One region of the Rhizobium sp. RSm-3 genome, then DNA from elsewhere that is predicted to be linked to it. Evidence: predicted binding sites of a transcription regulator. Region 1 holds the regulator's gene; each other region holds the start of a gene.
What was found. Region 1 encodes PhoB, which activates phosphate uptake and scavenging genes when phosphate is short. Its sites were predicted from a motif close to TGTCATNNANCTGTCAT; they were not measured.
Positions count from the first base shown of each region.

Region 2: BBJ66_RS00695 (DUF1045 domain-containing protein) is a predicted target of PhoB. The motif match lies at 3,030-3,046, and genes of this name have one in related genera.
Region 3: BBJ66_RS17695 (acid phosphatase) is a predicted target of PhoB. The motif match lies at 2,384-2,400, and genes of this name have one in related genera.

Region 1 is NZ_MAWZ01000001.1:551,019-561,204, reverse strand. Features, by position in the region: gene BBJ66_RS02750 (Hsp33 family molecular chaperone) at 1-217, opposite strand, end outside; gene argF (ornithine carbamoyltransferase) at 306-1,220, opposite strand; gene BBJ66_RS02740 (aspartate aminotransferase family protein) at 1,257-2,456, opposite strand; gene BBJ66_RS02735 (GcrA family cell cycle regulator) at 2,882-3,415, shown strand; gene phoB (phosphate regulon transcriptional regulator PhoB) at 3,689-4,372, opposite strand; gene phoU (phosphate signaling complex protein PhoU) at 4,510-5,223, opposite strand; gene pstB (phosphate ABC transporter ATP-binding protein PstB) at 5,268-6,083, opposite strand; gene pstA (phosphate ABC transporter permease PstA) at 6,099-7,421, opposite strand; gene pstC (phosphate ABC transporter permease subunit PstC) at 7,418-8,899, opposite strand; gene BBJ66_RS02705 (substrate-binding domain-containing protein) at 9,033-10,067, opposite strand.
Region 2 is NZ_MAWZ01000001.1:151,293-161,478, reverse strand. Features, by position in the region: gene phnD (phosphonate ABC transporter substrate-binding protein) at 1-619, shown strand, start outside; gene phnE (phosphonate ABC transporter, permease protein PhnE) at 684-1,643, shown strand; gene phnE (phosphonate ABC transporter, permease protein PhnE) at 1,651-2,994, shown strand; gene BBJ66_RS00695 (DUF1045 domain-containing protein) at 3,137-3,832, shown strand; gene BBJ66_RS00690 (alpha-D-ribose 1-methylphosphonate 5-triphosphate diphosphatase) at 3,846-4,985, shown strand; gene phnN (phosphonate metabolism protein/1,5-bisphosphokinase (PRPP-forming) PhnN) at 4,982-5,578, shown strand; gene BBJ66_RS00680 (GrpB family protein) at 5,599-6,114, shown strand; gene BBJ66_RS00675 (LysR substrate-binding domain-containing protein) at 6,098-7,069, opposite strand; gene BBJ66_RS00670 (ABC transporter substrate-binding protein) at 7,529-8,578, shown strand; gene BBJ66_RS00665 (ABC transporter ATP-binding protein) at 8,691-9,764, shown strand; gene BBJ66_RS00660 (ABC transporter permease) at 9,761-10,186, shown strand, end outside.
Region 3 is NZ_MAWZ01000019.1:4,912-15,097, forward strand. Features, by position in the region: gene BBJ66_RS17690 (IclR family transcriptional regulator) at 1-658, shown strand, start outside; gene BBJ66_RS17695 (acid phosphatase) at 713-2,257, opposite strand; gene BBJ66_RS17700 (cytochrome-c peroxidase) at 2,453-3,757, shown strand; gene BBJ66_RS34995 (hypothetical protein) at 3,771-4,616, opposite strand; partial or broken gene BBJ66_RS33265 (IS3 family transposase) at 4,572-4,780, shown strand; gene BBJ66_RS17710 (DUF4291 domain-containing protein) at 5,032-5,616, shown strand; gene BBJ66_RS17715 (hypothetical protein) at 5,678-6,061, opposite strand; gene BBJ66_RS17720 (ankyrin repeat domain-containing protein) at 6,223-6,732, opposite strand; gene BBJ66_RS17725 (hypothetical protein) at 6,993-7,382, opposite strand; gene BBJ66_RS17730 (hypothetical protein) at 7,405-7,881, opposite strand; partial or broken gene BBJ66_RS33270 (transposase domain-containing protein) at 7,934-8,145, opposite strand; gene BBJ66_RS35000 (hypothetical protein) at 8,052-8,498, opposite strand; gene BBJ66_RS17740 (hypothetical protein) at 8,592-8,903, opposite strand; gene BBJ66_RS17745 (Imm8 family immunity protein) at 8,944-9,357, opposite strand; gene BBJ66_RS17750 (immunity 53 family protein) at 9,404-9,688, opposite strand; gene BBJ66_RS17755 (DUF6881 domain-containing protein) at 9,718-10,065, opposite strand; gene BBJ66_RS17760 (HEAT repeat domain-containing protein) at 10,136-10,186, opposite strand, start outside.

The sequences.
Region 1 (10,186 bases):
ACTTCAGCGATGTGCCGAGCAGCACCGTCAGCACCACGACTTCGGCGAGCAGCCGGGCGACGGGGGCGGGGTAATGATGGCGCTCGAGGATCGCATCGAGCATCGGGCCGAGCTGGACGGCGCGGCCGCGCACATCCAGACCCTCCACCTGAAAGGGGACGACATGGTCATCGCCGGCGAAATCGAACTGGCCGAGGGCGGCTGCAGCTTCTGCCATGGATTCACTCCTAGTTTTCAAGCGAAAGGACAGGGTGCCCTTCGCTCGCGCGGCCGCGCGTTTTTCACACGCGGCGTCCGATTATGGTTCAGATCGCGCCCAGGCACCAAGCAAGAATCGACTTCTGCGCATGAAGACGGTTTTCCGCCTCATCGAAGACCACGGATTGCGGGCCGTCGATCACCTCGTCCGTCACTTCCTCGCCGCGATGCGCGGGCAGGCAATGCATGAACAATGCATCGCTGCCGGCCTTCGCCATCAAGGCCGCGTTGACCTGGTAAGGCTGGAAGACGTTGTGACCCCGGGCCCGATGTTCCTGATTCATGGAGACCCAGGTATCGGTCACCACGCAATCGACGCCTTCGACCGCTCGGTCGGCATCATGGCAGAGCATGATTTCGGCGCCCTCATTGCGGGCCCAGTTCAGATAGTGATCCTTGGGCTCCGAACCAAGGGGTACGGCCATGTTCATGCGATAGCCGAAACGCGCAGCACCCTCGACCAGCGAATGCAGCACATTGTTGCCGTCGCCGGTCCAGGCGATGGTCTTGCCCTTGATCGGGCCGCGATGCTCTTCGAAGGTCATAATATCGGCCATGATCTGGCAGGGATGGGTATCATCCGTCAGCGCATTGATCACCGGCACGGTGGCATGTTCGGCAAGCTCCTTGAGCCTGGAATGCTCGGTGGTGCGGATCATGATCGCATCGACATAACGCGACAGCACCTTGGCGGTGTCGCCGATCGTCTCGGCGCGGCCGAGCTGCATCTCGGTGCCGGATAGAAACAGCGTTTCACCGCCGAGCTGGCGCATGCCGACATCGAAGGAGACGCGGGTGCGCGTCGACGGTTTCTCGAAGATCATCGCCAGCATCTTGCCGGCGAGCGGCTTGTCGCCCTTGCCGGCCTTGAAGGCCTGCTTGCGGGCGAGCGCATCGTTCATGATGGTTCTGAGGTCGGCTGAGGTGACGGCCGAAAGATCGAGGAAATGTTTAGGAGCCATGTTCTTACCTGTCGTGCGCCCGCAGGCACAATCCTTTCAAGCCGTCTTCTTGACCTTGGAGGCGCGGATGCTCTCGGCGGCGCGTTCGATGCGGGCAAGGCCCTCGCGGGCTTCCTCGGCGGTGACGACGAGGGGCGGGAGAAGGCGGATGACGTTGTCGCCGGCGGGCACGCCGAGCAGATGCGCGGCGCGGATCGCCTGCAGCAGTTCAGCCGAGGGAATAGCGGCCTTGACGCCGAGCAGCAGCCCCTCGCCTCGGATATCCTCGATCACATCGGGATAACGATCCTTCAGCGAGGCGAGGCCCTGGCGGAAAACGAGTGCGACGTCGCGCACCTGCTGGAGGAAGCCTTCGGCGAGGATGATGTCGAGCACGGCGCCACCGACGGCCATGGCGAGCGGATTGCCGCCATAGGTCGAGCCGTGCGTGCCGGCCTGCATGCCGGAGGCGGCCTCTGCGGTGGCCAGGCAGGCGCCGAGCGGGAAACCGCCGCCGATGCCCTTGGCGACCGCCATGATATCGGGCGTCACGCCCGACCACTCATGGGCAAAGAGCTTGCCGGTGCGGCCGACGCCGGTCTGGACCTCGTCGAGGATCAGCAGCAGGCCGTTTTCGTCGCAGATCTGGCGCAGCGCCCTCATGAATTCGGGGGTGGCGGGGCGCACACCGCCCTCGCCCTGCACCGGCTCGATGAGGATGGCCGCCGTCGCATCGGTGATGGCGGCGCGGACCGCTTCGATATCGCCGAAAGCCACCTGATCGAAACCCGGCGCCTTTGGGCCGAAACCTTCGAGATATTTCTCCTGGCCGCCGGCGGCGATGGTCGCCAGCGTGCGCCCATGGAAGGCGCCTTCGAAGGTGATGACATGGAAGCGCTCGGGATGGCCCTTGGAAAACTGGTAGCGGCGCGCCGTCTTGATCGCGCATTCAAGCGCCTCGGCGCCCGAATTGGTGAAGAACACCTTGTCAGCGAAGGTCGCGTCCGTCAGCCGCTTGGCCAGGCGCTCCTGGCCGGGGATTTCATAGATGTTGGAGAGGTGCCAGACCTTGTCGGCCTGCTCCTTCAAGGCGCCGACCACATGCGGGTTGCTGTGTCCGACCGAGGTGACGGCGACGCCGGCGCCGAAATCGAGATAACGCTCGCCGCCTTCGGTGATCAGCCATACGCCCTCGCCTCGCTCGAACCGCAGCGGGGCACGAGAATAGGTGTCATAAAGCGGCGCGGCTTCGGCCATGGCGCGGGTCTCCCGATCAGCGTTATCTAGCAACGGACTCCGGCTAAGAAAACCAGGCCCGAAAAATCAAAAATGCCGCCTTGCGGCGGCCAGCGGTACTATTTCCTTTTCGCGCTGCAATGTCAACAAAACTGCGCCCTTAGCGCATGCAGCAAGCTTGTACAGCGGTGTTTTCGACCTTCAACAGGCAATATTGCAGAAATGACACGCCGGGGCAGCAAGTTGGGGAAAACTCCGAATTCGATTCATCCGGATTCATGCGACTCTTGTCACGGAGTCAGGCTCACACTAGGTTAAAGTTCAATTACTAGACTGCATGCGGCGGAACTAGTCACCAAAATTGATCAGGCGTTTCTTGTTTCGGAGGCTTCCGGGACAACGGTGAGGGATTCTGCCATCACCAACGCGAAAGGTGGAGACAGGGCATGAACTGGACAGACGAGCGGGTCGAGAAACTCAAGAAGCTTTGGGCCGAAGGACTGAGCGCCAGCCAGATCGCGGCACAACTTGGCGGCGTCAGCAGAAACGCCGTGATCGGCAAGGTACACAGGCTGAGCCTTCCCGGCCGCGCCAAGGCCGGCGGCACCGCCGCCACGGCGCGGACGCCGAAACGCAATACATCTGCGCCGCGCGCGCCGAACTACGCCTCCCGGATCGCCACCCGCACCGTTACCCGCCAGCAGGGCGCGACGATGCTGAAGGAAGAGATCGAGATCGAAACGGTCGAGGAAATGGAATACGTGCCGAAGGGCAACGTGGTCGTGCCGATCTCGCGCCGCCTCGGCCTGACGGAACTGACCGAACGCACCTGCAAATGGCCGGTCGGCGATCCGCTGAAGGACGACTTCCACTTCTGCGGCTGCGAGTCCCCGGACAATTCGCCCTATTGCAGCTACCACCAGAAACTCGCCTACCAGCCGATCAACGAACGCCGCCGGGCAGCGGCGCGGGCAAGCTGAGCGGGTAAGGCATTATCGAGATGCAAAAACGGGCTGCAAGGCCCGTTTTTTTGTGAGTGCGTTGGGTGTGGCTGCCCCTCCGCCTGCCGGCACCTTCTCCCCGCGCGCGGGGCGAAGGGGATATGCCGCAACCTCTCGGCCCTCACCCACCTCTCGCAGAGGCACGTCCCCTCGCCCCGTTTACGGGGGTCCGAAGGACGGGTCGAGACGCGTGGCTCGACCCCGGTCGGTTAGGGTGAGGGGCGGAGCTTGCTCGACTTTGTCAGATACCCCTCAGGCTTCCATTGAATAGCCGGCGCCGCGGACGGTACGGATGACGTCTTGCATGTTGGAGAAGTTCAGCGCCTTGCGCAGGCGGCCGACATGGACGTCGACGGTGCGTTCGTCGACATAGATGTCGTGGCCCCAGACGCCGTCCAAGAGCTGCGAGCGGGAGAAGACCCGGCCGGGCGACGACATCAGGAATTCCAGCAGGCGGAATTCGGTGGGGCCGAGGCGGACTTCGCGGCTCTTGCGGTGGACGCGGTGGGTTTCGCGGTCGAGTTCGATATCGCCGCATTTCAGCACGGTCGACAGCACCTCGGGGCGGGCACGGCGCAGCATCGCCTTGACGCGGGCAACGAGCTCGGGGGTCGAGAAGGGCTTGACGACGTAATCGTCGGCTCCGGTCGACAGTCCGCGGACACGTTCGCTCTCTTCGCCGCGCGCCGTCAGCATGATGATCGGCAGGCGCTCGGTTTCCGGCCGCATGCGCAGGCGCCGGCAAAGCTCGATGCCGGAGACGCCGGGCAGCATCCAGTCGAGGATGAGAAGGTCGGGCGTGCGCTCCTGAAGCCTGATTTCGGCCTCGTCGCCACGAAGGATGGTATCGACCTCGAAGCCCTCAGCTTCGAGATTGTAGCGGAGAAGCACGCTCAGGGCTTCCTCGTCTTCAACAACTGCAACTCTCGGGATCATGCGTGTCGGTCTCCTCGCGCATGATCCTTAAACCGGGGGTGATTTAAGCAATGCATCCTGCGCAAATTCACAAAAATCGGCTGCGACCTCTTTGCGCGCCCCACATGGGCGCGCACGCAATCGTCTGGTTTAGGCGGTTATTCCGTGACCGCGCCGACGGTGTTGGCGCTGTCGTCCTTCGGACGGTCACCTTCCGGCTGGGCGCCGGTCGCCATGTAATAGATTGTCTCGGCAATGTTGGTGGCGTGGTCGCCGATGCGCTCGATGTTCTTGGCGCAGAAGAGAAGATGCGTGCAGCTGGTGATGTTGCGCGGATCTTCCATCATGTAGGTCAAGAGCTCCCGGAACAGCGAGGTGTACATCGCGTCGATCTCGTTGTCGCGCTCGCGGATCGCACTCGCCTTGTCGGCGGCGCGTGTCGTGTAGACGTCGAGCACTTCCTTGAGCTGGACGAGCGCCAGCTCGGAGAGATGCTCGAGGCCGCGGGCGAGCTTGCGGGGAACGCCGGTGCTCTGCACGGCGATGACGCGCTTGGCGGTGTTCTTGCCGAGGTCGCCGACGCGTTCGAGATCGGCGGCGATGCGGATCGAACCCATGATTTCGCGCAGGTCGGCGGCCATCGGCTGACGGCGGGCGATGGTGACGATCGCCTTGTCGCCGATTTCGCGCTCGGCGTGATCGAGGATCACGTCGTCGGAGATGACCTTCTGGGCGAGCGCCGTATCGCCGTTGACCAGCGCCCGGACGGATTCGGCGACCATCTGCTCGGCCAGGCCGCCCATTTCGGAAATCCGCCGGGACAGGAACTTCAGATCATCATCATAGGCAGAATAAATATGTGTCGATGCCATGGGGCTTTATCCTCGAATAACGGGAAGGCTTGGTGACGCCAAAATCAGCCGAAGCGACCCATGATGTAGTCCTGGGTGCGCGGATCGTCGGGATTGGTGAACATCTTGTCGGTGTCGTTCTCCTCGACCAGATTGCCGAGGTGGAACATGGCGGTGCGCTGCGAAACGCGCGCGGCCTGCTGCATGGAGTGGGTGACGATGACGATCGTGTAGTTCTCGCGCAGTTCGTGGATCAGCTCCTCGACCTTGGCGGTGGCGATCGGGTCGAGCGCCGAGCAGGGCTCGTCCATCAGGATGACTTCAGGGCTGACGGCGACGGCGCGCGCAATGCAGAGACGCTGCTGCTGACCGCCCGACAGGCCGGTGCCGGATTCGTGCACGCGGTCCTTGACCTCGTTCCAGAGGCCGGCGCGCTGCAGGCTGGTCTCGACGATCTGGTCGAGATCGGCCTTCGACTTGGCAAGGCCATGGATGCGCGGGCCGTAGGAGACGTTTTCGTAGATCGTCTTCGGGAACGGGTTCGGCTTCTGGAAGACCATGCCGACGCGGGCGCGCAGTTCGACGACGTCGATATCGGGATCATAGATATCGTCGCCGTCCAGCGTGATCTTGCCGGCGACGCGGCAACCGTCGATCGTGTCGTTCATGCGGTTCAGGCTCCGCAGGAAGGTCGACTTGCCGCAGCCGGACGGGCCGATCAGCGCGGTTACGGTGTTTTCGCGGATGTTCAGGTTCACATCGAAAAGCGCCCGCTTCTCGCCGTAGTAAACCGAGACATCCTGGCCGATCATCTTATACGGGACGTTGCTCATCTTCTGATCCAGCGCCTTTTCAACTGCAGCTTCCGTCAACATGTTCATGATCTGTAACTCCGTTTACCAGCGGCGCTCGAAGCGACGACGCAAGAGGATGGCGCCCATGTTCATGACGATCAGGAACAGGAGCAGGACGATGATGGCACCCGAAGTACGCTCGACGAAGGCCCGTTCGGCCTCGTTGGCCCACATATAGACCTGCACCGGCAGGGCCGTCGAGGGATCGAGCGGTGTCGTCGGCGCGTTGGCGACGAAGGCGACCATGCCGATCAGGAGCAGCGGCGCGGTTTCGCCGAGCGCGTGCGCCAGGCCGATGATCGTGCCGGTCAAGATGCCGGGCATGGCGAGCGGCAGAACATGGTGGAACACCATCTGCATCTTCGAAGCGCCGAGGCCAAGCGCTGCGGCGCGGATCGACGGCGGCACAGCGCGGAGCGCCGCACGGGTGGCGATGATGATCGTCGGCAGGGTCATCAGCGTCAGCACCAGGCCGCCGACCAGCGAAGCCGAACGCGGCATGCCGACGAAGTTGATGAAGACGGATAGGCCGAGCAGACCGTAGACGATCGAAGGGACGGCGGCGAGGTTGTTGATATTGACCTCGATCAGGTCGGTCAGCCGGTTCTTCGGGGCAAACTCCTCGAGATAGATCGAGGCGGCAACGCCGATCGGCAGAGCGAGCGCCAGCACGATCAGCATCAGGTAGAGCGAGCCGATGAGGGCGACGCCAAGGCCTGCAGCCTCAGGACGGCTGGAATTGCCGTTGACGAAGAGGCCGGTGTTGAACTGCTTGTGCAGAGCGCCGCTCGCCTTCAGCTCGTTCATCCAGCCAACCTGCTTGTCGTTGACCTTGCGGTTCTTCTCATCGACCGAAAGGTCGATCTGGCCCTTGTTGGCGCTGTCGACATTGGCGTCGGCGAGCACGGTGACATTGACCGTCTTGCCGATGATCGTCGGGTCGGCGACGACCATGTCGCGCAGCTGGATCGGCGCGCCCTTGGAGAGCATGGCGGCTGCATCGCGCACGTCAGGCTTGCTCGAGGCGTTGATATTCAGCTGCTTGACGATCGCGTCGCGCAGCAGAACCGGATAATTGGCGGCAATCAGCACCGAAGGGTCGGTCGCACGCTTATTGCTGGGGTCGATCGTCTTCTCGGCAAATTCGATCGGCAGGGTGATCGCCGTCTGCTGGAAGGCGGTGTAGCCTTTGCCGATCACCGTCCACAGCAGGATGAACAGGAAGACGAGACCGAAGGTGATGGCGGCGATGCCATAGGCCTGGAACCGGCGTTCGGCGGCGTAGCGGCGCTTGATGCCGATATCGCGGCGCGCTGGCGCCTTGGAGACGGTGACGCCTGATGTGGGAGAAACAATATCCGTCATTCGTACTGCTCCCGGTATTTGCGCACGATGTAGAGCGCATAGATGTTGAGGCAAAGCGTGATGCAGAACAGCGTGATGCCAAGAGCGAAAGCAACCAGCGTCTGCGGCGAGGTGAACTCGAGGTCGCCGGTCAGCTGATTGACGATCTTGACGGTCACCGTCGTCATCGGCTCGAAAGGATTGATCTGGATGCGGGCGGCGACACCGGCGGCCAGCACGACGATCATGGTTTCGCCGATGGCGCGCGAGGCGGTCATCAGCAGCGCGCCGACGATGCCGGGAAGTGCTGCCGGCAAAACCACCTTCTTGATGGTTTCGGAGCGGGTGGCGCCGAGACCGAGCGAACCGTCACGCAGTGCCCGCGGCACGGCGGTGATGATGTCGTCCGACAGCGAGGAGACGTAGGGGATCAGCATGATGCCCATGACGATGCCGGCGGTCAGGACGCTCTGCGCCTGGATGAAGTTGGTGTAGTTGCCGGAGAGCAGGCCGCTGATCTGAGCGGAGAAATCGCGCAGGAACGGGCCGACGGTGACGAGCGCGAAGAAGCCGTAGACGATCGTGGGAATGCCGGCCAGCACTTCGAGCAGCGGCTTGGCGATCCCGCGCAGCTTCGGCGAGGCGTATTCGGCCATGTAGATGGCGGCGAAGAGGCCGACCGGCACGGCGACCAGCATGGCGACCAGGCCGATATAAAGCGTGCCGAGCAGCAGCGGGATTAGGCCGAACTGGCCGAAGGACGAGCTGCCGGCGCCGGCAAAACGCGGATCCCAGACCGTGCCGAAGAAGAAGTCGGCGGCGGGAACGGCGGCAAAGAAGCGCGCGGCTTCCGACAGCATCGAGAACACGATGCCGATCGTCGTCAGGATGGCGATCGACGAGGCGAGCAGCAGGCCCCAGAGCATGACGCGCTCGACCCGATTGCGGGCCCGGAAGCGCGGCGCGATGGCGCGCAGCGCATAGAAGGCGCCGGCAACGGCGAGAATGAAGACGACCACCGTCATGGCGAGGCGGCTCGTTGCGCTCATGGCGTTGAGCGTCTTGGCGGCGCCGAGCATGTAAGGCAGCGGCTGGCCGGCAAGCGGCACGCCCTTTTCGCTCAGCTTGGCCTGGAGAGCCGCCGGATCCCCGGCGACCGCGGCGGTTTCATCCGCGGTCAGCATCGTCAGACCGCGGGCGACCGTCGCCACCATGGAATAACCCAGATCCTGCTCGACTGCAGCTTGCGCCTTGACCTCCTCAGGGAAGTGGCTGCGCACCGAGGATTGGATGATGCCGGGGCTGACCGAGAGCCAGACGCAAAGCACGATGAGGGCGGGAAGAACCGCCCAGATCGCCGCATAGGCGCCGTAATAGGCCGGCCGTGAATGCAATGCGGAGGACCGGCCTCCGGCAAGTGCCGTGGCCCGGCTGCGCGCGACCAGATAGGCGGCGGCGCCGATCACCACAAGGCACAGAAGTATGACGGATGTGCTCATTCGTTACGTCCCCAGGCCATAGCCCCAAAAAGCCCAATCATGCGGAATGAATTCAACCCTGCACCGGAAACGCCGGCGCCAGGATTTAAGGCAATGCCGGCGCGGGCTTTGCAGCGCCGCGCCGGCAAAATCATTACATGGCCTTGCCGGCTTCGACTTCCTTGCGGATCGCGTCGCGCTCGGCATCCGGGGCGGCAACCAGGCCGTATTCGACGAGCGGGCTGTCGGGGCCGATCATCTGGTCGGATACGAAGAAGTTGACGTATTCCTTCAGGCCCGGAACGGCGCCGAGATGTGCCTTCTTGACGTAGAAGAACAGCGGGCGGGAAACCGGGTAGGTGCCGTTGGCGATCGTTTCCGTCGACGGAACGATACCGCTCATGCTGGCAACCTTGAGCTTGTCGGCGTTGTTTTCGTAGAAGGAGAGGCCGAATACGCCGACGCCGGTCTTGTTGGCGGCGATGCGGGCGAGCGTTTCCGGATAGTCGCCGTCGATGTCGACAGCAGCGCCGTCCTTGCGGACTGCGACGCAGGCCTTCGTCTGAGCGGCCTTGTCGGAGATTTCCTTGGCGATGACGTCGAGAGCACCCGAAGCCTTGCAGCCGGCAGCGAGAACGTTCTGTTCGAAGACTTCGCGGGTGCCGTGCTTTTCGCCCGGGATATAGGCGGCGATATCAACAGCCGGAAGCTTCGGGTTGACGTCCGACCACTTCTTGTAGGGGTTGGCGACGAGCTTGCCGTCGACGACGACCTGGGCTGCGAGGGCCTTGTAGATGTCTGCGGGAACGTAGGCAACATCCGGGTTGGAAGAGTCGGTTGCGAAGACGATGCCGTCATAACCGATCTTGACTTCCTGAATGTCGGTGACGCCGGCAGCCTTGCAGGCTTCGGCTTCGTTCTTGTTGATCGGACGCGAAGCGTTGGCAATGTCGATGGTGTCTTCGCCAACGCCCTTGCAGAATTCCTTCAGACCAGCGCCCGTGCCGCCGGATTCAACGACCGGCGTCTTGAAGTTGGTGAAGGTTTCGCCGAAGGACTCGGCAACGATCTTTGCGTAAGGCAGGACGGTGGACGAACCAGCAACCTGAATCTGGTCGCGGGCGACGGCAGCGCCAGCGAAAGCGGCGGTTGCAGCGAGCGCGGCAACGGTGAGCTTGAAGGTGTTCATTAGAAATCTCCCGCATTGGGCTTGTGTGAGTGCGGCCTTTCGAGAGGCCCTCGCAGTGCCTTTTTTCATCGGCGGGACTCTCTTAGCGCTGTAAGCACCGTCCTTTTATGTCAAATCGG
Region 2 (10,186 bases), 400 kb from region 1:
GGATCCGAAGGCGGTTACGCCGATCCTGACGACGCAGCAGAAGGACGGCTCGACCGGCTATCACTCGATCGGCCTGGCACTGAAGTCTTCCGGCATCAAGACCATCAAGGACGCCAAGGGCAAGAAACTCGGCTACGCCGATCCGGATTCCACCTCCGGCTATCTCGTGCCCCTGACGCAGATCCCGAAGGACACGGGCATGCCGAACGACAAGTTCTTCGCCTCGACGCAGTTCAATGGCGGCCACGAGAACAACCTTCTCGCCGCCTATGACGGCAAAGTCGACATTGCCGTCGACGACTCGTCCGGCATCGGCGATTTCAAGGACGGCTACACCTCCGGCACCTTCCGCAAGGAAGTCGACAAGGGCGCCGTCGATCCGAACAAGCTGGTTGAAGTCTGGCGCTCGCCGCTGATCCCGAACGGCCCGCTCGTCGTTCGCAACGCTCTCGGTGAGGACTGGCAGACGAAGCTCGCAGCCTTCTTCACGGCGCTGCCGGAGAAGGATCACAAGTGCTTCGCCGCTATTGAAGGCGGCGACTACAAGGGTTACGCCCCTGTGAAGCACGAGTTCTACAACACCGTCGTCGAAGTCCGTAAGGCTGCCATCGGCGGCTGATCGGTCTTCTGAATGCAGGGCGGCCGGAAACGGCCGCCCTTTCTTCGTAACGGGCGAGGCGTCCATGACTGTTGCCGAGATACAGCCACACATGCAGAGCACCAGGGAGATCCGCACCGCCTGGGAACGGATGGTCGCCAGGCGCCGTTTCTACACCGTGCTCGGCCTGGTGATCCTCATCGCGGCTTTCGCAAGTTCCGTCCGCTTCGCCGACGAGAGCAATGCCGGCCATTTCTTCGACCGCCTGCCGCATCTTTTCGACTTCCTGAGCTGGCTCATTCCCAAGGACTGGAACGACGTCTGGCGCGCGCTGTTCGACATAGCGAGCGTCAACGACAAGGGCGGCGAGGAATTCAACTTCGACAAGGGCCGTGTCTATATCTCGGGCGCCTTCTACATTCCCGAATATTTCGAGCTGATGATCGTCACCATCAACGTGGCGCTGCTTTCGACGCTCATCGCCTTCGTCTTTGCCGTTCCGTTGAGCTTCTTTGCCGCGCGCAACCTGACGCGTTCCTGGCCGCTGCGCATCTTCACCAAGCGCCTGATGGAATTTCTGCGCGCCTTCCCCGAGATCGTCATTGCCGGCCTGTTTTCGGCAATCCTGTCGATCGGGCCGGTCGCCGCCATCATCGCCATCACCCTGCACACAACAGGCGCGCTCGGCAAACTCTTCTACGAGGTGGCCGAGAATATCGACATGAAGCCGCATGAGGGCATGAAAGCGGTCGGCGCTAACTGGTGGGAGCGCGTTCGCTTCGCGGCGCTGCCGCAAGTGCTGCCGAATTTCACCTCCTATGCGCTGCTGCGGCTCGAGATCAACGTGCGCGCCTCGACCATCATCGGCGCCGTCGGCGGCGGCGGCATCGGCGAGGAGCTGAAGCTGTCGATCTCGCGCGGCTTCGGCGCCAAGACGATGGCGCTCGTTCTACTGCTGTTCGTGACGATCGTCGCCGTCGACCAGTTCTCCGCATGGCTGCGCCGCCGCCTCGTCGGCGAGCACGCCTTCCTCCTGCAACATTGAGGCTGCCATGACGGTGATCGACGCAAACCGCATGAACGAAATCGAAGCGCGCTATCCGGAATATTTCCACCGGTCGTTCCGCCAGCGTTTCGGCGGGCTGATGATCCTGATCGCGACGCTGCTCTACAGCCTCTATGCCGTCTGGTTCTTCGACCTGCCCAAGCTTTTCGCCGAAGCCCATTGGGAGCGCGTCGGCATCTATCTCAGCCAATGGGTGAGCTATGACGTTCAGCCGGAATTCCGCATCCAGGACGACGGCTCGATCGAGGTGCGTTATCCGCGTTTCTCGCCGCTCGGCGACAATCCGCATCCGGACTGGCTGGTCGACAATCCCGATGGCAGCATCACCGTTTCGATCAGCGGCGTCAGCCGCACCGTCACCGTGTCGAAGAGCCGGACGATCGTCACCGCGCATGGCATCAGCGTCCCCGTCAAGGTCACGAGCGGTGCGCTTGAGGTGGTCGGGCCGGTGCCCGGCTGGATGACCGTCTATGACGACAATGTGCTTGCCGATCTCGGCTTTGCCGGCAATGTCAGCATCTCCGTCGACCGGGTGAAAATCCGCAAGCGTTTCATCGGCTGGGCGAATTTCATCTTCGACACGCAATCCTCCTTCTTCGACAAGCCGGCTGGCGAGGTCGTCAGCCTCATCGTCTCCGGACCGCGCATCAAGCCCGACCAGTCCAACCTGTCGCTCGCCTTCGACGACATCTGGAACAACAGCGAATGGCAGCATGGCGACGTCTGGACCAAGCTTTTCCAGACGATCGTCATGGCATTCCTCGGAACGCTGCTGGGGTCGCTTGCCGCTTTCCCGCTCGCCTTCCTGGCGGCGCGCAACATCACGCCGAACCGGCTGCTCAATCAGATCCTCAAGCGCTTCTTCGATTTCCTGCGTTCGGTCGACATGCTGATCTGGGCGCTGTTCCTGACCCGCGCTTTCGGCCCCGGCCCGCTGGCGGGCAGCGGCGCAATCTTCCTCACCGAGACCGGCACGCTCGGCAAGCTCTATTCCGAAGGGCTGGAGAATATCGACAACAAGCCACGGGAAGGCATCCAATCGACCGGCGCTCAGACCGTGCTCGTCCATCGTTACGGCATTATGCCGCAGATCGTTCCCGTCATCGTCAGCCAGACGCTCTACCAGTGGGAATCGAATGTGCGTGGTGCCACCATCATCGGCGCCGTCGGCGCGGGCGGCATCGGCCTCAAACTCTGGGAGGCGATGCGCACCAACGCCAACTGGGAAAACGTCGCCTATATGGTCATCCTCATCCTGATCGTCGTCTTCATTTTCGACGCCGCCTCGAACGCGCTGCGCCACCGGCTGATGGGCACGAAAGCCCACTGATCCATCCGCTGGAAAGGCCGTGGCGGCGCTGCCGCCATCATCATTCTGTCACGGAAATCTTTTAGCCGGGAACCTGCTTGCGGTTCGCCGCCAAATCACTGCACATTGCGCTCCCGTTTCGACGATCCCCAGGATAAAAGCCTTGCGCTACGCTCTCTATTTCTCGCCGCCGAAGGATGATCCCCTGACCGGCGCGGCCTCGCTCTGGCTCGGCCGCGATGCCTTTGCCGGCAAGACCTATGCTGCGCCTGATGATGCGCAGCTCGGTGCCGCAGAGCAGTTCGAGCTGACCGCCGACCCGCGCCGCTACGGCTTTCACGCGACGATCAAGGCGCCGTTTTCGCTCGCCGCCACCGTCACCGAGAAGGATCTCATGGCTGTCGTCGAGGAGTTTGCCGCGCGCACTGAAGCCTTCGAGATTCCCGAGCTCGTGCTCGGTCAGCTCGGCCGTTTTTTTGCCCTCGTTCCCGGTTCTCTTCATCAACCTCTTCAGGATTTCGCCTCGAAGGTGGTAAAGTCCTTCGAACCGTTCCGCGCAGCGCTTACCGAGGCCGATATGGCGCGGCGCAACCCGGAGAAGCTCAGCGACAGCCAGCGCGCCAATCTGCAGCGCTGGGGTTATCCTTATGTCATGGAGGATTTCGGCTTCCACATGACGCTCACCGGCCAGGTGCCCGAGACACGCGCCGCGGTGATGAAAGCCATTCTGACCGAGCGTTTTGCCGATTTCACCGGCCGGCCGCTTTCGATTTCCGGCCTTGCCGTCTTCACCGAGGAGACTCGCGGCGCCCCGTTCAAAGTTCATTCCTGGTTGCCGCTTTCCGGCGCCAAAAGCTGAAAGACCCGACGAGATGAGCAGAGAGACCGTGTTTTCCAACGCCCGCATCGTTCTCGAGGATGACATCCTCGCGGGCTCGATTGTCATTCGCGACGGCAAGATCGCCGATATTTCCGAAGGCAACTCGGTAGCCGGCGAAGATTTCGAAGGCGACTATGTCATTCCCGGCCTCGTCGAGCTGCATACCGATCACCTCGAAGGCCATTATCAGCCGCGTCCCGGCATCCGCTGGAACAAGACGGCCGCAGTCCAGGCGCATGACGCCCAGATCGTCACCTCCGGCATCACCACGGTGTTCGACTGCCTGCGCATGGGGGCTGACGAGGACGGCGGCTTCGAACATGGCGAGATGCGCGAGATGGCCGACGCCATCCAGTCGGCGGAGAAGGAAGGCCGGCTGCGCGCCGAGCATCTCCTCCACCTGCGCTGCGAGGTTTCGGCCGACAATGTGCTCGAACATTTCGCCGATTTCGAAAAGGACCGGCATGTGCGGCTGGTCTCGCTGATGGATCATGCGCCCGGCCAGCGTCAATTCCAGACGATGGATCAATATATCTTCTACTATCAGAAGAAGCGTGGCCTGAGCGACGAGGCCTTCGCCCGTTTCGTCGCCAAGCGTCAGGCAGAATCGGCGCGCAACTCGACGCCGCATCGCAACGCCATCGCCAAGGTCTGCGCCGAGCGCGGCATCACCGTCGCAAGCCATGACGATGCGACGCTCTCGCATGTCGACGAGGCGATCGACAACGGCGTGCGGCTTGCCGAATTCCCGACCAGCTTCGATGCCGCCCGCGCCTCGCACGAACATGGCATGAGCGTGCTGATGGGCGCGCCGAACATCGTGCGCGGCAAGTCCCATTCCGGCAATATCGCCGCCCGCGACCTCGCCGAGATGGGCGTGCTCGACGTGCTGTCCTCCGATTACGTGCCGCTCAGCCTGCTGCATGCGCCCTTCATCCTCGCCGACGAGGTCGAGAGCATCACCCTGCCGAAGGCGATCGCCATGGTGACGTCGACGCCGGCGCGCACCGTCAGCCTCGATGATCGCGGCCGGATCGCCACCGGGCTGCGCGCCGATCTCGTCCGCGTCCACCGTTCGCATGGCGTGCCGGTGACACGCTCCGTCTGGCGTCAAGGACGCCGTGTCGCATGAGCCCGTACGAACCCCATCCTGGAGCCGGAGCCGAGCGCGGCATCATGGTCGTCGTCGTCGGGCCGAGCGGCGCCGGCAAGGACACGCTGATGAACCTTGCCGCGCGGCATTTCGCCGGCCGCGCCGACGTTCACTTCACCCGCCGCGTCATCACCCGCCACCGCGACGCCGGGGGTGAAGACCATCTTTCCGTCTCCCTCCAAGGGTTTGCCGCCATGGAGCAGTCGGGCTCCTTCGCCGTCTGGTGGGAGGCCCATGGCTTGAAATACGGTATTCCGGCCGAGGTCTCGGTGGCGTTGTCGCGCGGCCATGTCGTCGTCGCCAACGGTTCCCGCTCGGCGCTTCACCGTTTCCAGGCGGCTTTCCCGCGGCTCAAGGTGATCAACGTCACCGCTCGCCCGGAAGTGCTCGCCAGCCGGCTGGAGGCGCGCGGGCGCGAGACGCATGAGGATATCATGGCCAGACTTGCCCGCGGGCCGCTGACGGTGCGCGGCGACTACGACGTGGCGGAGCTCGACAATAGCGGCTCGCTCGAAGAGGCCAAGCAGAAGATGGTCACGATCCTCGACGGGCTGCTCGCCGAAGTGCATTGACAGCAATTGCGAGGAAGGGCATGCGCGCCATCAAAGTGGTCGACTACGATCCTTCCTGGCCGCGGCTCTTTGCTGAAATCAGCGCCGAAATCTCCATGCTGCTCGGCAATCTCGTGCTGTCCATCGACCATATCGGCAGTACGTCGGTGCCTGGCCTGGCGGCCAAGCCGAAGATCGACCTCGATGTCGTCACGATCTCTGATGACATTCTGCCGATGGCGATCGAAATGGTGCGCGCTGCCGATTTTGTCTTCCACGGCGATAGGGGAGAGAAACGCTGGGCCTTCACCCGCGATCACGAAGCTTATGGCTTCAAGCTCTATCTCTGCGGACCCAATAATCGCGCCCATCAGGAGCGCATCCTGTTTCGCGACTATCTTCGGGATCACTCCGAAAGGGTCGCGGCCTATGCCAATCTGAAACGTCGGCTGGCTGCGGAAGCAGGCGATGATTGGGATTTCTACACTGGCGGCAAGACCCAGTTCGTCGGCGAGACGCTGCGATTGGCATGCCTATCGTCTATTGCCGTGGATTAGCGCTTTCATGAGCGGCGTGACCTCCCGTCGTTTCAGTGATCGACTGTTGCAGCCATGCCCGGAAACGCGCCGACGTCACCTCATTCCAACGCTCCCGGGGTCCGACCAAATAATAGCCGCCAAGCCGGACATCGGTTTCGAGCAATTCGACGAGCCGCCCGGCGCGCAAGTCGTCGGCGGCGATCAGACGAGTCGCCAGCGCTATTCCTTGACCGGCCACCGCCGCGTCGACGGTCAGATTGGCTGACCACAGCCGAGGACCGTTCAATGTCACTTCATGCTCGAAGCCAGCCTTGCGAAACCATTGCCGCCACTGATCGCGGCTTTCCTCGTGGATCAGCGGCTGTCGCACCAGATCGTCAAGGGTCCGTATCGGCGCGTTTCGGCTGATCCATTCGGGGCTGGTGACCGGGAACATACGAGGCCTTTCCAGCAGGATCCAGCGGACATTCCCCCTTGGCTCCTCGGAATAGCGGATGTCGACATCGGCCTCATAACGGGTGAAATCCGGCTCGAGATCGGTCGCGCGCATGACGAAATCGATGCCGGGCAAGGCAAGCTGGAGCTGATTGAAACGCGGCGTCAGCCACCGTGTGGCGAAACCGGGCACGCACCAGATGCGCAAGACCGTGCGGTTGACTGCCGGACGCAGTTCCGCCGTGGATTTGGCAATGAGGTCGAAAGCCGCCCCGACTGTCTCGGCAAAAACTCTGCCTTCCGCCGTCAGCCTGATGCCGCGCGGGCCGGCATCGACAAGCCGCGTGCCAAACCAGGCTTCGAGATTGCGGACGTGGCGGGATATGACGGTGTGACTGAGATTGAGATCGTCGGCAGCTCTCCGCATCGATCCCAGGCGACTGACCGCCTCGAAGGCACGCACCATGGAAAGCGGCGGCAAACGTCCGCGTTTCGGAACACCTTCCTGTTCATCTGCCGATGATTTCCCTCTGCGCAATCCTGTCTCCCAGAACGGATATTGGTTCTGCCAAACCAAAATCGGAATGCCGTCTACATCTTCATATGCCATGGAATGGGCAATTTTTGGCGTAACGAAGAGTGGTGCACGGTGGTGCATAGAATGCACCACACATCTGGTGACTGGCAATCGCGTTTTCCGCCCTTCGCAAGCGAAAACATCAAATTTGCCGGCGGCGCGACCACTTGCCGGAGGAGACTGATCGGGAGCGGTGCATCCATGTGTCCACCGCGGTCAACAAAAAGCGCCTTTCCGCCCCGCAGGACATTCGCCAGCATTGCCCGCAACACGCCGCTCCACCTCGGAGATGACACCACGGCAAAGTCCGCAGACGCCGGCTTTGCCCATCCCTTGCGAGCGGCCGCGATTGCCAACGATCCCCACAGATCATGGCTGTCAACCGGCGTCAGACGGACGCTCAACAAACAGGGGAAGCGAATGACATTCAAAAACACTTCGACGATTGCGGCTCTCGGCCTGCTGTCGCTGGCGCTCGCCGCGGGACCGGGCGTGGCCCGGGATCTGACCATCGCGTCCTGGGGCGGGAACTTTCAGGATGCGCAGCGAGAGATCTATTTCAAGCCGTTCTCCAAGGTGACCGGCAAGCCTCTGCTCGACGAAGGCTGGGACGGCGGCATCGGCGTCCTTCAGGCAAAGGTCAAGGCAGGCAATCCGTCCTGGGATGCCGTGGAGGTCGAAGCCGATGAGCTCTCGCTCGGCTGCGCCGACGGGCTTTTTGAGAAGGTGGATTGGAACAAGCTTGGGGGCAAGGATGCGTTTCTGCCTTCCGCGGTGAGTGATTGCGGCGTCGGCGCCATCGTCTGGTCGACCGCCATCGCCTATGACGGTGCCAAGATTGCCGATGGCCCCAAATCCTGGGCCGATTTCTGGGACGTGAAGAAATTTCCCGGCAAGCGCGCCCTGCGCAAGGGACCGAAATACACGCTCGAATTCGCGCTGATGGCCGACGGCGTGCCGGCGGACAAGGTTTACGACGTCCTGGCGACGCCTGAGGGCATCGACCGCGCCTTCGCCAAGCTTGACGCGTTGAAACCGCACCTTGTCTGGTGGACCTCGGGCGCGCAGCCGCTGCAACTGCTTGCTTCCGGCGAAGTGGCCATGACCAGTGCCTATAATGGCCGCATCACCGGCATCAACCGTTCCGAGGGCCGGCAGTTCAAAGTTGTCTGGCCGGGCAGCATCTATGCCGTGGATAGCTGGGTCGTTCTGAAGGGCGCCGAAAACAAGGATGCTGCCTTTGACTTCATCGCCTTCGCCAGCAAACCGGAAAACCAGGCAAAACTGCCGCAATATATTGCCTACGGTCTCCCGAACAAGGAAGCCGGCAAGAGCTTGCCGGCGGAACAACTGGCCGACCTGCCCACCACCCAAGCCAACATGCAGGAGGCAGTCAGCCTTGATACGGATTTCTGGATCGACAATTCGGAAGCGCTGACCAAAAGATTCGACGCCTGGCTGGCACAATAACCGACGGAATATCGCCCCCGTGGGATCGCTTCTGCCGATCGACCCGTGGGGGCTTCCGCACGTCTTCGTCACTTCGCTCCCCGGGAGCCGACAATCCGAACGGAGGGCCATCATGGCTGCGCCGCGCATACGCTTTGAAAGAATCTCAAAATCCTTTGGCCTGCACCAGGTCGTCAATGACCTGTCGCTCGACATCGAGAGGGGCGAGTTCGTCAGCCTTCTGGGACCGTCGGGTTCGGGTAAGACGACTTTGCTGATGATGCTGGCGGGTTTCGAAAACCCGACCGCCGGCGGCATTTTTCTCGACGGCCGCCGCATCGACCACCTGCCTCCGCATCGGCGCGAGATGGGCGTCGTTTTCCAGAATTATGCGCTCTTTCCGCATATGTCGATCGCCGACAACATCGCCTTTCCTCTGAGGATGCGCGGTGTCGGACGCAGCGAGATCGACGAGCGCGTGAAACGCGCCCTCGATATGGTGCAACTGTCGGCCATGAGCAGCCGGAAGCCTGCCCAGCTTTCCGGCGGTCAGCAGCAGCGGGTGGCGCTTGCCCGCTCCCTGGTATTCGAGCCGGCGGTCGTGCTGATGGACGAGCCGCTTGGGGCACTGGACAAACAGTTGCGCGAACAGATGCAACTCGATATCCGCGCCCTTCACAAGCGGCTGGAACTGACCGTGGTGTTCGTGACCCATGATCAATCCGAGGCACTGACCATGTCGGACCGGATTGCGGTCTTCAACCACGGCAACATCGAGCAGATCGGTTCGCCGCGTGATATTTACGACCGACCGCAGACACGTGTCGTCGCCGAATTCATCGGCGAAACCAATCTGATAGAAGGAACGGTCAGGGTGGCGGGCACGGCCGGCACTTCGGTCGAGATCGCCGACGGACGGCATGTGATCGTGCCTGGCAGTAATTCCCTCACCGTCGGAAGCCGCGTCCACATTTCCGTTCGCCCCGAGCGCATTTCTCTGGCGGCCGGCGGCATCGGCGTGGCGGCGAACGCCCTGCCGGCGAAAATACTCGACAGCGTCTATCAGGGCGACCACCTGCGGGTGCAGCTCGATGAGGATGCCTTCCGCTTCGTCGTGCGGACGGACATGCGATCGGCGGAGTGGCCGGTCGGAGCCGAGGTGGTGGCGCATTTCACGCCTGATGACTGCTGGGTGATCGCAGCATGAGTGCTTTCCGTCGACACAGCGGCACCTTTGCCCTCATTCTTCCCCTGACCCTGTTCCTGGGTGTCTTCTTCATCTGGCCGCTTCTGACCGTGCTGGAGCAGGCGGTGTCCGATCCGGTCGTCAGTCAAAACCTGCCGCGGACGACAGCGGCGATTTCGGCCTGGGCTCTTCCCTCCGAACCCTCCGACGAAATGCGGACTGCCCTTGTCGACGATCTGAAATCGCTCGATGACGACCAGAAGCTGGGAGAGGTGGTTCGAAGACTGAACAGCGCCCAGCCGGGCTTCCGCACGCTGATGCGAAAGACCGTCGCAGCCGTGAGAGACAGCACCGGGCCGATAAGCCTCGCAGAGATCGACGCCCGATGGAACGATGTTGCCTTCTGGCGGGCAATCGCCGAAGCGACCTATCCATATACCGAT
Region 3 (10,186 bases), on a different contig from region 1:
GCTGACGGAGCTCGACCGCGCCACGGTGCGCCGCTCGCTGCTGACGCTCGCCGAGCTCGGCTACGCCGATTATGACGGCAAATTCTTCACGCTGACGCCGAAAATCCTGCGGCTCGGCCATGCCTATCTCTCAGCGACGCCGCTGCCGGCGCTGTTGCAGCCGCATCTCGATCATCTCTCGGAAAAGGCCGGCCAGAGCGCCTCGGCCTCGGTGCTCGACGGCACCGACATCGTCTATATCGCGCGGGCCTCACAGCGCCGCGTCATGTCGATCAATCTCACCCCCGGCAGCCGCCTGCCCGCCTATTGCGCCTCGATGGGCCGCGTGCTGCTTGCGGCGCTCCCCGAAAGCGAGGCACGCGCCATCCTCGCCCGCAGCGAGCTGAAGCAAAATACTCCGAGCACCAAGACCGATCCGGACGAGCTGATCGCCGAATTCCGCCACGTGCGCGTCGAGGGTTATGCCATCATCGACCAGGAGCTGGAGATCGGCCTCTGCTCGATCGCCGTGCCTGTTGAAAACGACCGCGGCGAAACCGTCGCGGCGATCAATATCGGCGCCCCGGCCGCCCTCGTCCCGGCCGCAGAGATGAAGGCGCGCTATCTGCCATTGCTGAAGGAAACCCAGGCCGCCTTGCGACCGCTGCTGCGCCGGTGACGCCATGCACGGGAAAGGGGCGGCCCCGGTCAGCGCCAAGGCCGTCCGCAAGTGTCAATGCGTCAGGTCGAGCGAGGCGGTCAGGTCGCCCATCGGCGGCTGGCCGTTGTTGCGTAGCGCCTCGTCGCGGGCGACGATGCCGGCCAAAACAGGCAGATCGTAGCGGGCGGTGATCAGGCGGATGATCGAGGTCGTGTCGTACTGGGTGTGATCGACGCTGCCGCCCTTGGCGAAGGGCGAGATGATGAAGGCCGGGATACGGTTGCCCGGGCCCCAGCGATCGGCCTTCGGCGGCGCGACGTGATCCCAGAAGCCGCCATTCTCGTCATAGGTGACGATGACGAGCATATGGCCCCATTGCGGGCTCTTCTCGAGGTGCGAGACGATATCGGCAAGATGCTGGTCGCCGCTTGCAACATCGGCATAACCGCCATGTTCGTTGAGGTTGCCCTGCGGCTTGTAGAAGGAAACCGCCGGCAGCTTGCCTGCGTCGATATCTCCAAGGAAGGCTTCGCCGGCGAGGCCGCCATCCCTGAGATGTTCGGCGCGCGCCGGCGTGCCGGGCGCGAAATTGGCGAAATAGTTGAAGGGCTGGTGGTGGAACTGGAAGTTCGGCACCGGCGTCGCATTCTTGCCGTCCAGCGCCGCCTGCCAGGCACCGCTGTACCACGCCCAGCTGACGCCTTTTAGCGACAGCAGGTCGCCGATGGTCACCGCATGCTGCGGCGGCAGCGTCGTCGCCGCGGCAGGGTCGGCCAGGGCCGGATCGCCATCCTTGGCCGGCGGATTGGCGCTTGGCTGATAGGGCGGCTGCATGGTGTTGACGGCGTAGAAATCGGGCGTCAGCGTGCCGTCGGAAACGAATTTCGGGGCGCCTTCCAGCGCCGATTTCGGGGCGTTCTCCGCCACGGTCAAGGAAGTGCCGTCAGCATCGACCTTGGCGATCACCGGCTTGGCCGGGCTCTTGTCGGCATCCGGGTAATAGGGCGCACAGGCGCAGACCAGCGCGAAGTGATTGAGGAAAGAGCCGCCGAAGGCGCCTTGGAAGAAGTTGTCGGCAAGGACGTATTTCTTCGCCACCTGCCACATCGGCAGGATGGAGCCGTCATAATGGCCCATGACCAGGCTGCCGGAATCGGCCCAGGCGACGAACTTGTCGTTCTTGCCGCCGTCGATCTGCATCTGCTCCTGGTAAAAGCGGTGCCAGAGATCGCGGGTGATGACCGACGGCGCCTGCGCAAAACCCTCGGGATCGTCGATCGCGAAGCTGGCATTGGCAAGATGGGCCGACTGCGCCTCGGTGATGGCAGGCGTGACACCCTTGGCGGTCAGGCCGCCCCAGGCCGGCGGCAGTTCTGCGAGCGGCTGGCCATTGCGGTCGAGCTGGCGCGCCTGCTCGGCGCTGACATTGGAAAGACCATCGGCGCCGGGAAAGCCGCCGTAGAGATTATCGAAGCTGCGGTTTTCGGCATAGATGACGACGATGTTGTCGATCTTGTCGTAACCGGCGGGCGCGGCATCGGCTGCCGTCACTATCGCGAGCGGCACCATCGCCGATCCGGCGAGACAGAGGGCGTTGAGGAGTTTCAGTCTTTTCACGGGATAACCTCATGGCTGGGAGCGTTGGCTAGAGGGAGCGGGAAACGCTCGGGGGCGCACCGACGCTATTCCCGCCATCTATCAACTTTGTGACGTCTGGCTTGCCGTGAGGTCGCAGCAGAAGGCCGTCATCAAATTGTTGCAGCGAGGTTCGATCATGATGGGTGGCAGTCCCAAGCTATTGGAATCCTTATCATGACGACGAAAATCACCTGGCTGACGCGCTCCAGTCTGGCGGCCGGAATCGGTGCGGCGGCGCTCTGTCTGGTCATTCTGCCCCTGCGGCAAAGCAGCGCGGCGGTCGCCCTCGGCGTGCATCCCGGCCCGATGTCGCGCGCCGAGGCCTTCGCTCGGGCCGAAACGCTGACCACGCTCGGCCGCAAGATATTCTCAGATCCGTCGCTATCGGCCTCGGGGCTGCAGGCCTGCGCCTCCTGCCATGATCCCCTCCACGCCTTCGGCCCGGCCTCGGCCAAACCGGTCGAGATGGGCGGCAAGCATATGCACCAGCCGGGCCTGCGCGCCGTGCCGACGCTGCGTTATCTGCAGGCGGTGCCGTCCTTCAGCGAGCATTATTATGATTCCGAGGACGAGGGCGACGAAAGCGTCGACAACGGCCCGACCGGCGGTCTGACCTGGGACGGCCGGGTCGACCACGGCGCCGACCAGGCGAAGATCCCGCTGCTCTCGCCCTTCGAAATGGGCAACAAGGATGCGGCCGAAGTCGCGGCCAAGCTGCGCAAGGCGCCCTATGCCGACGCCATCAAGGCGGCCTTCGGCGAAACGGTATTCGACAATCCTGAAGATACCTTCGACGCCGCCGCCGAGGCGCTCGCCACCTTCGAGCAGAGCGGCTCGGACTTCTATCCCTATTCCAGCCGCTACGACGCCTTTCTCGCCGGCAAGGCGACGCTGAGCGCACAGGAATTGCACGGCCGCCAGCTGTTCGAGGATCCCGCAAAGGGCAACTGTTCGAGCTGCCATCTGAGCGAACCCGCCAATGACGGCGAGCCGCCGCAATTTTCCGATTTCGGTTTCCTCGGCCTTGCCGCCCCGCGCAACATGGCGATCCCGGCCAACAGCGACCCCAACTATCACGATCTCGGCCTCTGCGGCCCTCAGCGTACCGACCTTGCCGGACACAGCGAATATTGTGGCCTGTTCCGCACGCCGACGCTACGCAATGTCGCGCTGAAGAAGAGTTTCTTCCACAACGGCTATTTCCACACGCTGCGCGACGTCGTCTCCTTCTATGCCAGCCGCGACAGCGATCCCGGCCGCTGGTATCCGAAAAATGCCGACGGCACGATCCGCAGGTATGACGACCTACCGCAGGCCTATTGGGACAACCTCAACCAGGACCCGCCCTTCGGCCGGAAACCGGGCGACGCACCGGCGCTGACCGACCCCGATATCGACGACATCGTCGCCTTTCTGGGGACGCTGACGGATGCAGATCTGCAACCGGAGGCGAGCGCAGCAGTCATAAACTCACGATGAATCTCAACGGATCCTAGTGCAACGGGTGTGCCTTGCGTTTTTCTCGATAGCGCGATAACCGGCCCTCAAAATTCTTCAGGTAGTCGAAGGTGAAGCTATCCTCGCCCGGCGTGTCCTCCGCAATTTTCTCGATGACCTCGCCGTCTCTTATGCGTCGTGCAATTTCCAGCCCTCTCGCACCGCGCTTGAGGTCGAAGGCCCGCCAGGGTTTGGACTTTCTGGCGCCCGCCCCCGACAAAACCAATTTGGAAAAATGGTCGAATCTTTTGTCGTTCGTGTAGGCTGCCCAATTTATTGTTTCAATTCGAACGTGGATGTCGAAATCGTATAGGCCGCTTGCCAAGCGAACAGCAACGACGTCATCATAAAGATTCGAAATTAAAACGTATTGGACGAATATCCGTCGGCAATAGCCGAGGGGGTCATCGGCAAGCTCGATTGCGGCATCCCTCACGACCTCGTTTTTGGGCACCGATTCACCGAGATAGTAAGCGCCCTTCAATCGTTCCTCAGTAATTGGAGAAATCAAGAACCCAACAAGGAAGTCCAAATCTTGGCCATCCTGCCACCTTCTGAACAAGTGTAGGTGAGCATCAAATTTTAAGTCCTCGTCGGCGATCTTTTCATCCTTTATCAAGTCAAGCAACGATGCCGTTGAATGGGATGAGAGACCATACCTGTCTTGATTTTTGGCCCCAGGTTCCGCCATTTGTGTTGTTCTCGCTTTCGTTGTGTCTATCATCATTCCCACCTTTTTTATCTTGATTCCTTTTCTTCTCTTCGTTTTTTCGATCTTGAAGCTCCGCCTCTCAGGCTCGCCGAAACGATCAACGGTCTTTACAAGGCCGAGGTCATCCACCGGCGAGGGCCGTGGCGTAACTTCGAAGCCGTGGAGTCGCCACGCTCGAATGGGTCGACTGGTTCAACAAACATCGCCTTCTGGAGCCTATCGGAAACATTCCGCCAGTCGAGGCCGAGGAACGAAACTACGCCATGCTGGACGCACCAGCATGGGCCGCTTAACTTAAACCAAACGGTCTCCGGCAAAGCCGGGGCGGTTCAACCATTCTTAAAACCCATTACCACTTACGCAACGAAGCAGCGTCCAGCGGTTATCTTTATCAACTCCGTGCAAGATGGAAGCTTCGAATTTCCGCCGGTTGCTTAAACCTCGCCATCTGGCGTAATCACACGGCCGAGGCGCTGATCGCCACGGATGAAAATTCGGTCGCAGGTCACCTTCCCTGAACCGCAGACCATGTTGAATGAAACCAATGAACCTTATTCCTGAGCGTCAAATTCGAGCCGTCTACGACGAACAGACAATTCGCGTATACCAGGCCTATAGCGACCAGATCGCCGATGCTGCCCTGCGTCACGGCACATTCGTTTCACCGCCCTTCAAGATGGAGCGCATGACCTGGATCAAGCCGTCATTCCTATGGATGATGTATCGCGCGGGATGGGGCCTGAAGGATGCCGGACAGGCCCGCATTTTGGCGATCGATATTTCGCGGGAGGGCTTTGAATGGGCCTTGAGGCATAGCTGCCCGAGCCACCCCGATGAATCGATGAGCAAGGACGAATGGCTGCGCTTCAAAGAGGCGACACCTGTGCGCGTCCAGTGGGATCCCGAGAGGGACTTGCAGCTTCAGCCACAAACGCATCGCGCCGTTCAAATTGGCTTGGGTGAGCAGGCAGTGGCGCTCTATGTTGGGCAATGGATCAAACACATTACCGACATCACCTCGGAGGCCCGCGACATTCATGCGCTTGTTCTCCAAGGGAAGTTGGACGTGGCGCAAAGCAAGCTACCCCTGGAGCGGCCCTATTCTCTCGAAGACATCTCGCTTAAGTAAATCAAGGATAGCCGCGTCAAGGTCAATGGAAGTGACGTCCGTCAAGCTCATGCCGGCATTCCTAGACCGAATTCGTTTGCCACTTTATCCCCCTGCAGATCAGGTCCCGCACCTCCGCGATCGACCGAAGCATCCCGTGATCGTTGTCGATCAGCGTCTCGGCTGTCGCCGGCATTAGCTTGATCGCCAAATCCGCTGCCGCCGAGTTGCTGTATTCAAGCTGCGCATAGACCGGTTCAGCGACGAGTCGCGCTATTCTTGCTCGTTCAAGGTCGGAGAACTCACCTTCAAGGTCGCGGTCTATGCCGACCGCAAACCATCCCCAATCACCTTCCACGACAAGGCGTCCGGGTGATTGCAGATCCGTTGATCCTATGTCTCCATAGGCTTCAGCAATGCGGCTGAGATCGGGCTCGGCCGTGAACATCATAACTACGGATTTCATGGTTTCACCACCTCGATGAGAAGTCCTGCTCCGCCCCATCGCCAAACCACGCGTTTAAGTCATCAATCTCGCGACGCTGGGTTGGGATCATCGCCGATGGCAAGCCGGCCGAGGTAGGGCTGCGTGGCACGCGGGTTATTTTACTTCCAGTCGACATCGACTCATGATCCCAACAATCGCCTCCGCGACGAGTATGAGTTGATCAGGTCCGCGGTGTCGTCCTCACCTTTCTCGCGCGCAATATCGGCGGCCGTTGCACCAGTGCGATCGGTCTTTGTCATATCCGCATGGTTCTCCAACAATAGCTTTGCAACTTCCGTGTTTCCCCAGGCCGCCGCGCACATCAGCGGGGTCACCCCATCGACGGTCTCGGCGTTCACGTCCGCGCCAAGGGATAGTAGATAGTTTGCGACGGCTGCTTCGCCATTCGCAGATGCCTCGTGCAACGCCGTCATTTCACCGCGACCAGTCGCGTGTACCGATGCACCGTTCCGCACCAGCGTCTCAACCGCTGCAAGCAAACCTTCAGCCGCCGAGACCATGAGCGGTGTTCGACCATGTAGGCCGACTTCGTTCAAGTCGAGTTCCCGGGACTCGATTTCCAGCTGAGCTTGTGAAGCGCCGGCCACGATTCGTTCAATGAAATGCTCAATCTTCGACTGGTCGTTCATGGGACTATGTTAAAGTTGCTGAGTTGAATTTGGTTCGGTAGTCCCTGATAGGATCGGTGTTTCAGGTGCCACATCGGGTACCCCCCGGCAACCGACCGCTTCAAAAATGGAATTTTCTCGGCAATGTGATCGAGCAGATCGTGATAACGAGCAGATTTAGCGAACCCAAATCCTTGCGATCTTTCATTAGGCGGAAGGTGTTGGACGCCGCCAAAATTTTTGGAAAGACGACAAGGTCATTTTTTCCATTGTGTCAAGCGCTACATGGAGTCGCCACCATAACCGTAGCGGAATTGCATTTCTTCGCTCTTCACTCGCTTTTCGATGAGCATCAGAAATCCCTCCGCGCTGGGTGTAGGCAAATGCCTGAGCCTGAGCACGAGCCGAATGTTGTCCGGGGTCGTGCCCGGATGCCTGAGCCGGAACGCCTCGCTTCCTGCAACACCTATGCAGGCGTCTATCTTTTGCCCTAGGAAATCCATATGAAAAGTTATGATCTCTTCGTCTGACCATCCATGGAACGACAGAGCCTGATCGGCCGTCCATGGCAATGTATCGTTGACGATCATCCGCACGTGATTGTTCGGATAGGGCACTTCCAAAACTAGATCGGCAATGCCCTCAAAGGTAGCGTGGTCGACGTCTGACATGATGGGATCGCGTTGCTAGGCGTCAAATGCCGCTGATCAGCAAATAAGGATGCTGTTGGATCACTGACCATACGCGTTCCTCGAACCGGTCAAGGAATGTCAGCAGGGCTTTCCGATGGAATTTATGTTTGCGCGGCATCAAACCGGCGTACAGAACGTACTTGCCGACTATCGCACTCCAGGGCACATTCCCCCTCACGTCACGACGGAGTTCGTCAAGGCGAGCGAGAATATTTAGCCAAGTATCTCGCCCTATCCATGTGGTGCCCCAGTGACGATAGGCGTTCGACCAATCCGGGAAGGAACGGGCTACCGACCCCTCAATGAACAAGAAAGCTTCTTCTCGTATGTTGAATACGGCCGGGTTTAAGCGATCATAGCTGAATTGACCGAGAAAGTCGTGATCGCAAGGAATGAAATCAAAGGTGAGCCCGCCTCGCGGCCCATCTACAAAGCTATAGTCGATTGACATAAGAAAAGCGGGCACCGCGTGCCGCATCTGTGACGATCACCCGCAATAACAGCAAGGCGGTCCGATATCAACTCTTGCATCAAGCCCGCAGCAAGGGCCCGACACCTATCTTTATCCCTTCGGACGCTTGGATCATATTCCACGGTAATAGTTCCTCGATCTGGCTCTGCCTCTGGCGATGGCGGTGAGCGTTACGGTCAGATAAGCAAGGGGATCGATAGAGTTGAGCTTGCAGGTCTCGACGAGCGAAGCGATGGTCGCCCAATTCTCCGCTCCGGCATCGCAACCGGCAAGGCATCCGCCATGGCAAATAGCGAGGGCTGGTCTTTGCCGAAACTGCGGTCTTTGGCGGCGCGCACGACAAGGTCGACATTGGCAGGCCTTCGGGTGAAGGCTTCGTAGATATCGCTTTCGCGGTCGGCAATGACGGTGATGTGGCGCGCGGCTGCGCAAACCTTTGCCGCATGATCGGCACCCTCCAGCCAGCGATAGCTCTCCTTCTCCTCGATCGGACGCGCGCGCTGGGTGCCGCGCTTACCCTGGTCGCGGCTTAGAAACTGTCCATGGATCGCCCCGACGATCGCGCCATCGTCGGCGTCGACCCCGATCATCGCATGCAGATAAAGGCCATGATCCGCCACCACCCGTACCTTCCAGTACAGCTCTTACGCCAGCACCAGGTACGGCAGCCGCGGCGCCGCATTCAAGGACAGAGCCGCCACTCAAGGCCGCATCCATCACCAACCGTCCTCGGCTGCGCACGAGATCGGCGAAGCTCGAACGCCAATTTCGATCCAGGAAGGCAGTGGAATGTCCAGGCCGAAATAATCGTCCACATAGGCAAGACCAGCCGCTTCGAGGCGCCCCATGATTGCCCGGTAGGCTTCTTCCCCGAACAAAGGTCCGAACGTCAGGAGATCCCCGTTTTCCGCAATGAGATCGATGCCCTGCATCACTTCGACAAGGACTTGGCGGGAAAGCTTCTTTTCAATCAGAGCGGCTTTTCTTATTATCAACCCGCATTCACTTGTCGCAGCAATGTAAGCCATTTCAACATCCCCAGGCCATTACACCTTCTAGCATATGCAACTATCGATCGTTAAGCCTTCGAATTTCTGCTTCGCTATACATGCCTTCGTATTCCCATGAGAAATATCTTCGAAGATTTACTATGCAGCCGTACCAGGTATCAGCCTCGCAATTGGCAATTATTGAGAGAATATTCTCCTTGAATTTGCCGTAGCTATATGTATCCATCAAGATAATATTAGCATTTCCCCTCAGAGTGTTCTTCAGCTCCTCCGTAACAACTATACATTGAAAGGTATCTGCCGCCGCGGAGCCAACTGGTCCAATGTCTAGCGATAGTTGAAATTTCACCCTGGCGGGATCCGGAGCTTCATAACCCTGCTCCTTGAGAAGATCGATTTCCCAGAATGGATCAGGCAAATCGGCCGAGGTAAGGCTGCGTGGCACAAGGGTTATTTTACGTCCAGTCGGCATTGACATTCCATTCCTTGCAAAGCCACCCTCACGCTCTCAGCGGCAACTATTCCGTCCAAGCGAGGAAACTTTCAACCATTTCATTGAGGTTCATTGGCCCGCCGAATGCCTCAAAGGCTTGATCATTTCTGCGAGCAACAAACCAGTCATGCTGCGATCGTTCAACTCGGATCTCCGGAAACTCCTTGTCCTGAAGGCCCGTTCCCGCGAGATCGGCTTTCATCGACCAACCAGGATTGTCGATGGTATCGATTTTGATTCCATGGTCCTCATGCCATTCGCCCACGCATTGGCGCTCGAACCAGGCGCACAGCCTTGAAATAGAATCCATAGTGATCTGCCTTCCGATCTGTCAGGGTGCTATCCGTCGTCGTCAGCTGTTGAGCCGGTGCTGAGGTTCGTCCGATCATTCCGGACGCCCTTCGCTCTAGCCGTCCCTTTTGCGTGTTGCCACACCGCCTCAAACTCTTCTCTCGATATCACCTCCGGTTCAAACTCGGGATCGGCCGCGATGACCTCCAATAAAGGCCAAGGTTCGTACCCCAGTTCGATGCTGCCCGAACTCTCATCACAATCGGCAAAGTCTGTCGTGCCGTCGGCGTAGGCCTCGACCTTTCGGACCTCCCACATATCAGGATCCAATTCGCTGTAGAGAAGCACGGGCCTGTCCGGCAGCGAATGCAGCCATTTGACCTTCATATATTTCATTGCCCGTGCGCCCTTCCGCTGACGATAATCCTGCCTATAAGATCGAGTGAGCTTCAGCAAAACCTATCCGCTACGTGAACCTCCCCGCCCGCATCCACAGCTGCTTTAATGCGTTTTGCTG